DNA from 4 places in the Bacillus sp. EA-CB0995 genome. Region 1 is predicted to be linked to each of the others. Evidence: riboswitches for the same ligand, from Rfam matches in the RefSeq annotation. Region 1 holds a riboswitch; each other region holds the start of a gene.

What was found. A riboswitch is a leader RNA that binds a small molecule or an ion and turns the genes downstream of it on or off. The one in region 1 is predicted to bind S-adenosylmethionine.
Region 2: another riboswitch for S-adenosylmethionine. It lies ahead of ACEWFJ_RS22290 (MetQ/NlpA family ABC transporter substrate-binding protein); the one in region 1 lies ahead of ACEWFJ_RS03690 (methionine ABC transporter ATP-binding protein).
Region 3: another riboswitch for S-adenosylmethionine. It lies ahead of ACEWFJ_RS07365 (bifunctional homocysteine S-methyltransferase/methylenetetrahydrofolate reductase); the one in region 1 lies ahead of ACEWFJ_RS03690 (methionine ABC transporter ATP-binding protein).
Region 4: another riboswitch for S-adenosylmethionine. It lies ahead of ACEWFJ_RS13635 (ABC transporter permease); the one in region 1 lies ahead of ACEWFJ_RS03690 (methionine ABC transporter ATP-binding protein).

The regions. Positions count from the first base shown of each region.
Region 1 is NZ_CP169269.1:704,005-707,201, reverse strand. It holds gene ACEWFJ_RS03695 (methionine ABC transporter permease) at 43-708, opposite strand; gene ACEWFJ_RS03690 (methionine ABC transporter ATP-binding protein) at 701-1,726, opposite strand; SAM riboswitch class I at 1,888-1,995, opposite strand; gene ACEWFJ_RS03685 (hypothetical protein) at 2,122-2,466, opposite strand; gene ACEWFJ_RS03680 (thioredoxin family protein) at 2,609-2,908, opposite strand; gene ACEWFJ_RS03675 (toprim domain-containing protein) at 2,920-3,197, opposite strand, start outside.
Region 2 is NZ_CP169269.1:4,339,421-4,342,617, reverse strand. It holds gene ACEWFJ_RS22295 (ABC-F family ATP-binding cassette domain-containing protein) at 1-1,399, shown strand, start outside; SAM riboswitch class I at 1,576-1,690, shown strand; gene ACEWFJ_RS22290 (MetQ/NlpA family ABC transporter substrate-binding protein) at 1,782-2,594, shown strand; partial or broken gene ACEWFJ_RS22285 (methionine ABC transporter ATP-binding protein) at 2,607-3,197, shown strand, end outside.
Region 3 is NZ_CP169269.1:1,413,852-1,417,048, reverse strand. It holds gene metH (methionine synthase) at 1-52, opposite strand, end outside; partial or broken gene ACEWFJ_RS07365 (bifunctional homocysteine S-methyltransferase/methylenetetrahydrofolate reductase) at 49-1,883, opposite strand; SAM riboswitch class I at 1,956-2,066, opposite strand; SAM riboswitch class I at 2,269-2,388, shown strand; partial or broken gene ACEWFJ_RS07360 (methionine biosynthesis PLP-dependent protein) at 2,462-3,197, shown strand, end outside.
Region 4 is NZ_CP169269.1:2,619,180-2,622,376, forward strand. It holds gene ACEWFJ_RS13625 (ABC transporter permease subunit) at 1-730, opposite strand, end outside; gene ACEWFJ_RS13630 (ATP-binding cassette domain-containing protein) at 691-1,044, opposite strand; gene ACEWFJ_RS13635 (ABC transporter permease) at 1,070-1,735, opposite strand; SAM riboswitch class I at 1,801-1,911, opposite strand; partial or broken gene ACEWFJ_RS13640 (IS6 family transposase) at 2,099-2,786, opposite strand; gene ACEWFJ_RS13645 (hypothetical protein) at 2,943-3,197, opposite strand, start outside.

The DNA.
Region 1 (3,197 bases):
ACGAAACGAAAACTCTTTATCCTAATAATAACTAACTTCTCTTTACCTTTTATCAAGTCGCTTTGTAAGAAAATCACCAAACATTTGAATAATAAATACAATAACAAGTACAAGAATTGTTGCCATGAGAGTAACATCACCATTATTGCGTTGGAACCCCTCTAAATAAGCAAGTGTACCAAGACCACCTGCTCCAACAACTCCAGCCATTGCTGTGTAGCCTACAAGTGCAATTGCCGTTACCGTAATACCCGAAATAAGTGCTGGAAAAGATTCTGGTATCAATACTTTTAAGATAATTGTACTCGTCTTTGCTCCCATCGCTTTTGATGCTTCAATAACGCCTTTATCAATTTCACGAAGCGCAATTTCAACCATTCTCGCATAGAACGGTGCTGCTCCAACAATTAATGCTGGCAATGCGGCACTTGCTCCAAGAATCGTATTAAGAAGAAACTTCGTAAACGGAATCAATAAAATGATTAAAATGATGAACGGAATGGAACGAAAAATATTTACAAACGCGCCAATCACAATATTAACTGGCTTGTTCTCCCACAGATTATCTTTTCCTGTGAGAAACAGTACTAATCCAAGAATAAGACCTAATACGAACGTTGCAAGCGTGGCAATTGCCGTCATGTATAACGTTTCTTGTGTTGCTTCTAACATTTGATCCCAATCGACATTTTGAAACAAATTATCCATGTGCAATCACCTCCAGCTCTACTTGCTCTTGTTGAATTGTTGCAACTGCCTCTGCAACTATATCTTCGTCACCTTTTAAATGAACAATTAAACTTCCATACGCCCCGTTTGTTGTTTGAGCAATATTCCCTTGCAGAATGCTCACTTCCACTCCATCTTGCTTCATTAACTCCTGCAAAACTGGTCTTTCTACCGCTTCACCAATAAATTGCAGTTTCACAACTTTTCCTTCCGGGTACTTCTCTACTAAATGTTCAATTGCTTCATCTGTATCTTCAGAATCTGTTATTTGCTTAACAAAACGCTTTGTAATGTCTTGCTGCGGATTACGAAATACTTCTAACACACTGCCGCTTTCAACAATCTTTCCTTTTTCCATAACAGCAACGCGGTTACAAATTTTTTGAATAACGTGCATTTCATGTGTAATGAGTACAATCGTTAAACCGAGGCGTTTATTAATATCGAGAAGCAAATCTAAAATTTGATCTGTTGTTTCTGGATCTAGTGCTGATGTCGCTTCATCGCATAATAATACTTTCGGGTTATTTGCTAATGCTCTCGCAATACCAACACGCTGCTTTTGTCCACCACTTAGCTGAGATGGATACGCATCTCCCCGTCCCTCTAAACCAACAAGACGAATCAATTCATCTACACGCTGTGTTCTTTTCTCTTTTGTCACTCCAGCAATTTCAAGCGGAAAAGCAATATTTTCACGAACGGTTCGTGACCAAAGCAAGTTAAAATGCTGGAAAATCATCCCGATTTCTTGACGCGCTTCTCGCAGTTCTTTTCCTCTAATTGCTGAAATCAAACGCTCTCCAACAGTAATTTTTCCAGACGTTGGTTTCTCCAATTGATTAAACAAGCGAATTAAGGAACTCTTTCCGGCACCGCTATATCCGATAACCCCGAAAATTTCACCTTTTTCTATTTGTAAATTCGCATTATCAACAGCAGTAACATCGCCGGTTTTGGAGCGATATATTTTCTTTACATTTTCTAACACAATCATTGATGTCACCCCTTTTTAGTTAAAAATCGTAAGCGGCTCGCCGCTATAACTATAAAAACGATTTGTCGTTTGAGCGTCCTCCTACACTGAAACAACAAAAAAACCTTTCTGCTTTAAAATGAGCAGAAAGGTTTATATACATAAATTACTATTATCCTTTCCTCTCATCTCTCAAAGCATTCGCTTTGCAGGAATTGGCACCATTTCAACATAAGTTGACGGTTGCCGGGTTTCATAGGGCACAGTCCCTCCACCTCTCTTGATAAGAGAAAATCAGATATAAATTTCGTCTGATTTTGTCGTTATGAAGTTTTCGTTATTTCATGTTTTGAATTGTATCAACGCATGAAATAGATGTCAACAGAAATTTTCGCAAAGAAGGAACTTTCTGAAATTTAAGCACCTATTCGTAGCGGCTTACAAATATGAAATACAGATTCTAATAATAACATTGTTTGGTATGTCCCTCTATATGTAATGGCCTTTCTACGCAATAGTGACTGCAAACGAACTTGTCCTGTAATTAATAACTGCAAGTCATCTTCTTGAAAACAAACAAGTTCTTCCGTTCCCATTGCACCATTCGTAAGCTCAATTTTATCTCTTGAAATTTTCAATGAATAACGCTCATCTTGAAAAGTAAAACAAACAGTCCGCTCAAATTGCGGCAGTAGCGGTTCTAAATGATATTGCGTATTGGCATATGTTACAAATGATTGAAGCAGTGAATACAATTTCATCTCCGTCACACTCCTCATATCACGTTTTACATAATACCATTCCATTTCTATAACGGGCTCTCCTGTATCTTTCTCTCGACAAAAAATCGCTTGTTGCTTATATTTCCCAAGAAATATGTCGAGGCGGCAAAGTATTTGCCGCCTATTGTAATTCCATATATAAATATTCCACAGATTGAAATGCATATATTTTCTTCATAAGTTGATTTTTCTCAAATATAAGTAAACACGGAACACTTTCAATTTCGTACTCCCGCGCAAAATGCGGTGCGTAATTTAAATCTAGCATCCCAATTTCCAAATGAGGTAATGCGGCTTCAACAACTGTTAACATTTTTTTAGCAAGTTGACACGTACCACACATTGGCGTATATACGTATAACACCGTTTTATCTTGATTTTCAACTGCAGCTACAGCTTCATTTCCTGTCAAATCGATCATTCTACCATTCCTTACCGTAAAAATTCTGTATAAACGTCAATGTCAGCTCCCCATAAAACGTTCGCTAAATGATTTGATGGTGCAGTTGCAACCTCACGATACGAACGATCAATATAAATATGTTCAGCATGTGGAAATTCTCGGCGAAATTGTTTGCGTAGCTTCTCTCCTGCATCATCTGCGTCCACAAGCACATACACTTCTTTATCGTACAGCTGATCAATAAGTTCATCCATTTTCGACAAACTAATTGTACCATTTGTACAAACAATTTCCACCGGTTCTCTAA
Region 2 (3,197 bases), 830 kb from region 1:
AGCAGGAGAGTTACTTCCTGATGCAGGAAAGGTTGAATGGTTTCCTCATGTAAATATTGGTTTTTTACAGCAACATATTGATTTACAAGCTGGAACAACCATTATGAAATATTTACAAAGTGCCTTTGTACATTTGTATGATATCGAGCATAATATGCGGCAAGTAGCGGAGAAAATGGCAACAGCAGGAGATAACCTTGAACAATTGTTAGTACAATACGGAGAGTTACAAAGTATACTAGAGCATTCTGATTTTTATCATATTGATGCAAAAATAGAGGAAGTTGCTGCGGGATTAGGGATTTTAGCACTTGGCATGGAGCGTGAGGTGGAAAAACTAAGCGGCGGCCAACGAACAAAACTATTATTAGGAAAATTATTATTAGAAGAACCGCATGTTTTATTACTTGATGAACCAACAAACTATCTCGATAACGTTCATATTGAATGGCTTATGGGGTATTTGAAAAATTACGAACATGCTTACATTGTGGTTTCGCATGATGAAAGGTTTTTAAATGAAATTACCAATGTAATTTATCATTTAGAACATAAAGGAATGAAACGTTATATAGGTAATTATCAAACATTTATAAAAAACCATGAACAAAATAAACAGCAATTACAAGTGGCATATGATAGGCAGCAAAGAGAAATTGGAAAGTTAAAGGACTTTATTCAAAAGAATAAAATTCGTAAAGCAAGACAGGCAAAAAGCCGCGAAAAAGTATTAGAAAAAATAAACAAAATCGGAAAACCAACTTCTGCACTGCAGCCACGTTTTATGTTTCATGTTTACTGTGATCCTGTGAGCCGGATTTTAGAGGCAAAGGATATGCAAATTGGCTACACAGCGCCCTTATTCCCGCCAATTGATTTACAGGTAAAGCGTGGTGAAAAAATTGCCATCGTCGGCTATAACGGTATTGGGAAAACAACAATGTTAAAAACACTATTGGGACATTTGCAGCCTTTAAGTGGTATTGTGAAAATAGGAGAGCGAGTAAATCCAGCTTATTTTGCACAAGAAGAATTTGCTTCAGAACAAACACCAATTGAGGAAATATGGTCATTGCGACCTGATATGACTCAAAAAGAAATTCGGCAGGCCCTAGCAAGGTGCGGTTTAACAGAAGAACATATTGGGCAGCGGCTTTGCTCATTAAGTGGTGGAGAACAAACAAAAGTACGTTTATGTGAATTGATGTTAACAGAAAGTAATATACTCGTTTTAGATGAACCAACTAACCATTTAGATGTTCGAGCAAAAGAAGCACTTAAGGAAGCCCTTATGCAATATGAAGGAACGGTTTTACTTGTTTCTCATGAGCCAGATTTTTATGAAGAATGGGTGACGCAAGTATGGCATGTGCAGGGGTGGTGTAAAGAGATAAAATAAGGGATATCAAAGGAGCGTATAGCTCCTTTATCCCGCTATTTTTGGGCGGTAAGCCCCCACTGGGGGAAGTTTCACTTTATAGTTCGATAATAAAAAAAATTCAGAAAAGTATGTTGACAAAATGTTTTACAAGATTTAGTATAAGGTACATAGTTTTTGACAACTTTATACCGATACTCTTATCCAGAGAGGCGGAGGGACTGGCCCGATGAAGCCCGGCAACCAAACTTACGAAACGGTAAGTTCAGGTGCTAATTCCAGCAAAACGATTATCGTTTTGGAAGATAAGAGAGGAAGCTACTTTTATATATAGGACACCTCTCTTAACTTTAGAGAGGTGTTTTTATTTTGTCAAAAAGATAGAAACTAAGGAGGAACTGAGATGAAGAAATTATTGTTAAGTATTGTAAGCGGAGCTGTATTGTTACTAGGGGCATGCAGCTTAAATTCAACAAAAGATGCTAAGGCATTAGATGAGAAGAAAATTACTGTTGGCGTAACCGGCGGGCCGCATGAACAAATCTTGGAGAAAGTAAAAGAAGTAGCTGCAAAAGATCATTTACAAGTGGAGATTAAAGTGTTCAATGATTATGTAATGCCCAATGTATCGTTAGATGAAAAAGACATTGATCTAAATAGCTTTCAAACGAAATCATATTTAGATGTATTTAAAGAAGAACGCAAAATGAAGTTAACAGAAGTATTTTCAACAGTAACGTTTCCAATGGGAATCTACTCAAAGCAAGTGAAAGATGTGAAAGATTTAAAAGAAGGGGATGCAATTGCTGTACCAAATGATCCGACAAATGAATTACGCGCTTTGAAATTGTTTGAGAAAGCGGGTGTATTAAAAGTTGATCCGAAAGCAACAGAGAAGGCAACAGCGAAAGATGTAGTGGAGAATCCTAAAAACTTAAAAATTGTTGAACTAGAAGCATCTCAGTTGCCAACACAGTTAAGTGAAGTAAAAGCAGCTGCCATTAATACAAATTTTGCAATGGGTGCAAAGCTACATCCAGCAAAAGATTCTATTTTCCGTGAAGGAAAAGATTCGCCATATGTAAACTGGGTTGTTGTTCGTTCAGATAATAAAGATGATGCAGTCGTAAAGCAGTTTAAGAAAGCTTACCAATCACCAGAAGTGAAAGAATTTATTGAGAAAAAATTTGATGGAGCTGTATTGCCATCGTGGTAGGAGATGAAGTGTATGATCGAATTACAGAATGTATCTAAAATATTTGAAACAGAAAAAGGGAAAGTAGAAGCACTTAAAGATACATCGCTTACTGTGAAAAAAGGAGAAATATTTGGAGTTATTGGATATAGCGGTGCTGGGAAAAGTACGTTAATCCGCTGCGTCAATTTATTAGAAAGACCGACGACTGGTCATGTTCTTATAAATGGAAAAGATTTAACATCTTTACCTTCAAATGAGCTTGCACAGGCAAGGCAAAAAATTGGCATGATTTTTCAAGGGTTTAATTTATTAAAAACAGCAACTGTATATGAAAATATAGCACTTCCACTTCGACTTACAGGAATTACAAAAGCTGAGATTCAACATAGGACAGAAAAATATTTGCGCATTGTTGGATTGTTTGAAAAAAAGATGCGTATCCGAATGAGCTTTCAGGGGGACAAAAACAACGGGTTGCGATTGCCCGCGCTTTATCTCATGAACCAGAAGTATTACTAAGTGATGAAGCAACAAGTGCATTAGATCCGGAAACAACAGAATCTATTTTAGATTTGCTTTTAGAAATTAATGAGAAGATTGGGATTACGATTTTACTGATTA
Region 3 (3,197 bases), 710 kb from region 1:
CACCGTCTAAAATTAAAATTTCTTGCTGCAATCTTTCCTCGATTGGTCTCATACATTTATTCCTTCTTTCTGCTCTTTCTTTGCTTGAATATACCTAACAAGTGCTTCTGTCACTTCGTACTTTAAAAATGGTGTAATTAAATAAATACCGTTAAATAATTCCATCGCGACATCAATTAACTCTTGAGATATAAGAATGCCTTCTGCCACTGCTTCTTCTGACGTTCCATGCCCGTCCATACGCCTTCTCACTTCTTCTGGAAGAGTAATACCTGGTACTTCAAAATGTAGAAAATCTGCATTTCGTTTACTTACAAGTGGCATAATGCCAATAAAAATCGGCTGCTCGATATGCTTCGTTGCTTCATATACGTTTCGAATGACTGTCGCATCATAGATGGGCTGCGTTAAAAAATACTCAGCGCCAGCTGCAATTTTTTTCTCCATGCGTTTTACAGCTGCTTCTATATGTCTTACATTCGGATTAAAGGCTCCGCCCACTGAAAAATGAGTAGCTGCTCCAATTGATTTCCCTAAAATAGAACGCCCATTGTTCATTTCTTTAATCATTTTAATAAGCTCTACAGAAGAAAGGTCATATACAGATGTTGCACCCGGAAAATCACCAACGCGTGCTGGATCCCCTGTTAATGCCAATACTTCCTCCATACCAAGCGCTGCTAATCCAAGTAAATGAGACTGCAGCCCGATTACATTATGATCACGGCACGTTAAATGGGTCAATACAGGAATATCATGCTTTGTTAATAACGCACCCATCGCCATATTTGATACACGCGGTGATGCTAAGGAATTATCTGCTAACGTAATAGCATCTGTTCCCGCACGCTTCAACGCTTTTGCTCCTTCAAAAACCGTTGCGTATCCAAAGTTTTTGGCGGATCAAGCTCAACAATCACTGTCGTTTCTTTCTTCGCTTTTTCTGCTAATGTAATTCGATTCACTGTATTTACACGCTTCGTTGCTATTACTTCTGCACGCTTTACAACTTCTTTAGCTGTTACAGGACGCTCATTTTTAAGTGCCCGCTTCATTGCTTCGATATGAGCAGGGGTTGTACCGCAACAACCACCAAGTAACCTAACTCCTTGCTTAATAAATTCTGGCGCCATCTCTTCAAAATAAGCAGGGCTTCCTTCATATACATAACGACCTTCTACATATTTAGGAAGACCGGCATTTGGATATGCAGATAAATAACCATATTCAGGAATTGCTATTGTTTTAAAAGATTCGATCATATGAAGCGGCCCTAATTGACAATTTAATCCGACCACATTTGCACCATACTCTATAAGCCGCTTCAATACACCATCTACACTATTTCCATTTTGAGTTGTACCAGCTTCGTGAAGAGCAAGCTGTGCAATAAGAGGGACGTTTGTTTGCTTTCGTAATACTTTCACTGCATGAAGCAATTCAAATTCATCATAAAAGGTTTCTAATAATAGCCCATCAACATTTTCCTCTAGTAAAGCATTTGCTTGCTCTAAGAGCATAAATTCTCGTTCCATATCAGTCGTTGTAACTGCTCCAATGTGTTTCATACCACCGATTGTTCCAACAATTGCATTTTTTTCTGTCACAGCTGCTTTTGCATGTCTTACAGCGGCACGATTAATTTTTCTTACGCGATCCTCCAGTCCATACATGCGAAGTTTTCCTTCATTTGCTCCGTATGTATTTGTTTGAATAACATCTGCTCCGGCTGCAACATATTGTTTATGAATCGAAATAATCCGATCCGGCTCAGATAAATTCAATTCTTCAAAGCAGCTTTGTAAACCATGAGAGTGTAACAATGTTCCCATTGCCCCGTCCCCAATAACAATTCCTCGTTGCAATAAATCTAGTAATTTCACATATCTCCCTCTCTTCTTTTCAATATAAAAACCCCCTCTTCTCAATGAAGAGGGGGACAGCATTTCATCCTCCTCTTATCATTCAGAACAATTTGTTCTGCAGGTCTTAGCACCGTCTCAAACATGTTGTTTGAAGGTTGCTGGGTTTCACAGGGCCTTTCCCTCCACCACTCTTGATAAGAGTTTCATTCTATTGTGAATGCTAAAAGTAAACATCATCCGTTCACCCATTAACAATCTTTGTTAATTTTTTCATTAATTTAGCATGTTGAAGTGAGAAAGTCAACGAAAATAAAGAAAAATAAAATTATTCAAAATATAGTTGCGCTTCTTTCTAAATTTGTTGTAAAGTAAAAAAACATAATAAAAAACTTCATATTTCGAATTCTTATCGAGAGAGGTCGAGGGACTGGCCCATTGACGCCTCAGCAACCATTAACAAGCTTTTTATTTGTTAATAAGGTGCTAATTCCAGCAAATTGAGAAATGATTTGACAGATAAGAAGAAGACTATATTCGTCATATATAAGCCTTCTTCTTAGAAGGCTTTTTTATTTTGTATAAGGAGGAATTCTATTATGTCTACAATTGAAACGAAGCTTGCCCAAATTGGAAATCGCAGTGAAACAACAACAGGAGCAGTCAATCCACCCGTTTACTTCTCCACTGCGTACCGTCACGAAGGAATTGGAAGGTCAACAGGGTTTGATTATTCCCGAACAGGAAACCCAACACGTCTTCTATTAGAGCGCGCAATCACTGACTTAGAGCAAGGAGAGCAAGGCTATGCCTGTAGCTCAGGAATGGCTGCTGTTCTTCTTGTCCTTTCACTATTCCGATCTGGTGACGAACTTATTGTATCTGAAGATTTATACGGCGGAACATATCGTTTATTTACAGAGCACGAACAAAAATGGGATGTTCGATGTAGATACGTAGATACGCAGCATATACAAGAAATTGAAAAAGCAATTTCACCAAATACAAAAGCAATTTTCATAGAAACACCAACAAACCCACTTATGCAAGTAACGGACATCGCAGCAGTTGCTACCGTTGCAAAACGTCATAACTTGCTACTTATTGTTGATAACACATTCTACACACCGTATTTACAACAACCATTAACAACCGGAGCTGACATTGTCCTGCATAGTGCTACAAAATATTTAGGCGGTCATAACGATGTATTAAGCGGACTTGTCGTTGCTAAAGGTACAAAGTTATGTCAGGAACTCGCTCACTATCATAATGCATCTGGAGCTGTGTTAAGCCCATTTGATTCTTGGCTTTTAATACGCGGCATGAAAACAT
Region 4 (3,197 bases), 1.9 Mb from region 1:
TGATAACTAAGGGAGTACAAATCCACTTGAAAAGATTAGAAAAGAATCGCTTTTTTTCATGTTTACGTTCCTTTCCTGTTGAATCATTTGAAATGTGCTGTAAAAATTGTTTAATGTCTGTGCTTTGTATAATTCCAATAGGCTGATTGTTGTCTCCTATAACAAGAACTTGCTCATATTTTGCGCTCAACATACGTGATAAAGTTTCTCTTAAATCTGTATGTATTGAAACTGTTAAATCTGCTGAAAGATGTCTTGTTTCTTGAAGGTATCCGGCTTTCGCTAAATCACTTACCGTATATAGACTAAGCTGTTTTAATGTTCGATCTTTCCCTAAAAAGTTGGCTACAAAGTCATTCTTAGGTGATTCCAGCAATTGTGCTGGAGTGCCATATTGTACTAATTCTCCCTCCTTTAAAATTGCAATGTAATCTCCTAATTTTATGGCTTCATCTAAATCGTGGCTCACAAATAAAATAGTTTTTTGAACTTGTTTTTGAATTTTTAAGAATTCATCTTGTAAACGAGCTCTTATAATGGGATCTAGTGCGCTAAATGGTTCATCCATTAACATAACGGGTGGGTTTACAGCCATTGCTCTTGCAATTCCGATACGTTGTTGCTGTCCGCCTGATAATTCGTAAGGATAACGTTTTCGGTACTCCTCGGGATTCAAACCAATGAGTTCCATCAATTCCGTATATCGGGCTTGTTTTCTTTTTTGTCCCATCCTAATAAATCAGGAATAACTGTAATATTTTGTTCAATAGTCATATTAGGGAACAATCCGTTATGCTGAATCACGTATCCAATATTGCGACGAAGCTCAATTTCATTAAACGAATGAATTTCTTTTCCGTTGATAAAAATCTTCCCATTTGAAAGAGGAACAAGACGATTAACCATTCTTAATAATGTGGTCTTTCCACATCCTGATGGTCCAAGTAAGACGACGATTTTCCCCTCAGGAACAGTCAAGTTAATATCATGAATGGCTGTTACGTCTGAATCATACGTTTTTGACACACCCTTAAACTCTATCAAACTGTACACCTCCAAATGATGATGGTTATTTATTTCGTAAATTCATAGGTGTTAATCTTCTCTGTAATAAGCCTAGAGAACTGTCTGCAATTAGTGCGAGAATAGAAATGAATAATGCACCGGTTAAAATCATCTCAGGGTGTGTTCGAGCAATCCCCTGATTAATTAAGACTCCTAATCCTCCAGCTCCAACAAAAGCTGAAATGGCTCCAATTCCGATATTTAAAACGACGGCTGTTCGAACACCAGCTAAAATAATAGGAAGGGCATTTGGAATTTCGACCATTCGTAGTCGTTCCCATTTATTCATGCCGATTCCAATCGCAGCATCACGAATGTGTGGATCGATGTTCTTGATGGCTACGTATGTATTGCGAATAATAGGAAGCTGTGAGTAGAGGACTAATGCAATAATAGCCGGTAAAAAGCCGATTCCTTGATTAATGATTGATAAAAGTGGCATCATAAGACCAAATAACGCAATACTTGGGATGGTCATAATAATATTAGCTATTTGAAGAACAGATTCTGCCAGCTCTTCATTTGTTGTAAGGAAAATTCCAATCGGCACCCCGATGGCGATAGCGATAAATAAAGAAAGTCCAACAAGCTGAAAGTGTTCCCATGTTAATATCATAACTTGATCTGAATTGTCTACGATGTACTGCCAAAGTTTTGTAATCCTATCCATACAATTCCTCCAATAAAAAACTCTTCTTATTTAAACATAAGAAGAGTTTTTTAGTCTGTAATCTCTTCTTATCTCTCAAGCTCATAAAACCTGCAGGAATTGGCACAGTTTTCTTATAGAAAGAACCTGTTGCCGAGGTATCAAAGGGCCTGTCCCTCCACCTCTCTTGATAAGAATGTATAAATTCATATTTAATTTAGACTAATACTATACTAAGCAGATATGAATTGTCAATATTTTTAATTAATTAAAATAATAATTAATATTTAAAATAATTTTAGGGTGAATGTGTTTTTTATGGTTCTGGTGCAAATACTTAGGAAAGATATAAAGAGGCGAAAAGTTTCCTAGTGGAATCTATTCTTAGGTAGCAATTCCAAATAGTTGATGGATGAACTTCACTTGATCTTGGACAGACTTGTCCAGTAAAACAAGTTGCTCTTTTTTTACCATATGCATAGCTTCTATTCCAGAAATAATGGATGTAGCTGTGCGAAAGGATTTCAATCCTAACATCGAACGAACTCGCTTTTTAATAAACCGATGATCTTGTTCCACTATGTTATTGAGATATTTCACTTGCCTTAGTTGGATGCCTTCAGGCATCTGCTTTTTTCTTTTAACTCTTGGATAGCGATAGGATAAGCTGGATTTTTATCAACGGTCACAACACGAGGTTTAGAAACATGAAAAGACCGCAAAGCTTTCTTGAAAAAGCGCTTTGCAGCCTTGTGGTCTCTTGTTTGGCTTAGATAAAAATCAATCGTATTTCCTTTCGAATCGACAGCTCGGTACAGATACATCCATTGACCTTTAACTTTTATATATGTTTCATCAACTCTCCAGGAGTCATTTGTTTGCTTGAGGTGACGACGAATTCGTTTGTCTAACTCAGACGCATAATGGTAGTGTGGACGATGGGTACACCACGCTCTTCCATCATTTCCACCAAATCACGAAAACTCAGATTGTACCGTAGGTACCATCTCACTGTAAGAAGGATAATTTCAGACTGATAATGTTTCCACTTGAACAAATTTTTCGTTTTCATACCGATGACACCCCTTTTTTAGAGTCATAGTATCAGCATGTCCAAGTTTGATAGATTTTTAGCACCATAACCAATTAAAGCAAGGGTAGGAGTGAGAACTTTGTACCCTTTGCTTTTTAAACAAATATTAGATTTTCCTAAACTCACCGATACCTCCTATACCCGGAAGGCCTGTACCTCCCGGATGGCCTTGCAATCCGAAGTTTGCCGGGGGAGGAGGATTCCCTGGATCATAATCGGAATGACTGTAGCTGGAGCTTTTGCCTTTGCCAGTGGCGCCGGATGCGCCGGGTTGGCCTGGCAAACCGCCGAAGCCGCCAATTCCACCGATCCCACCACTGACATCCCAGATAGGTGGATTGCCACCGCTTGTATCAACTTTAAAGTACAGAATAAATGAACCGCCTTTGC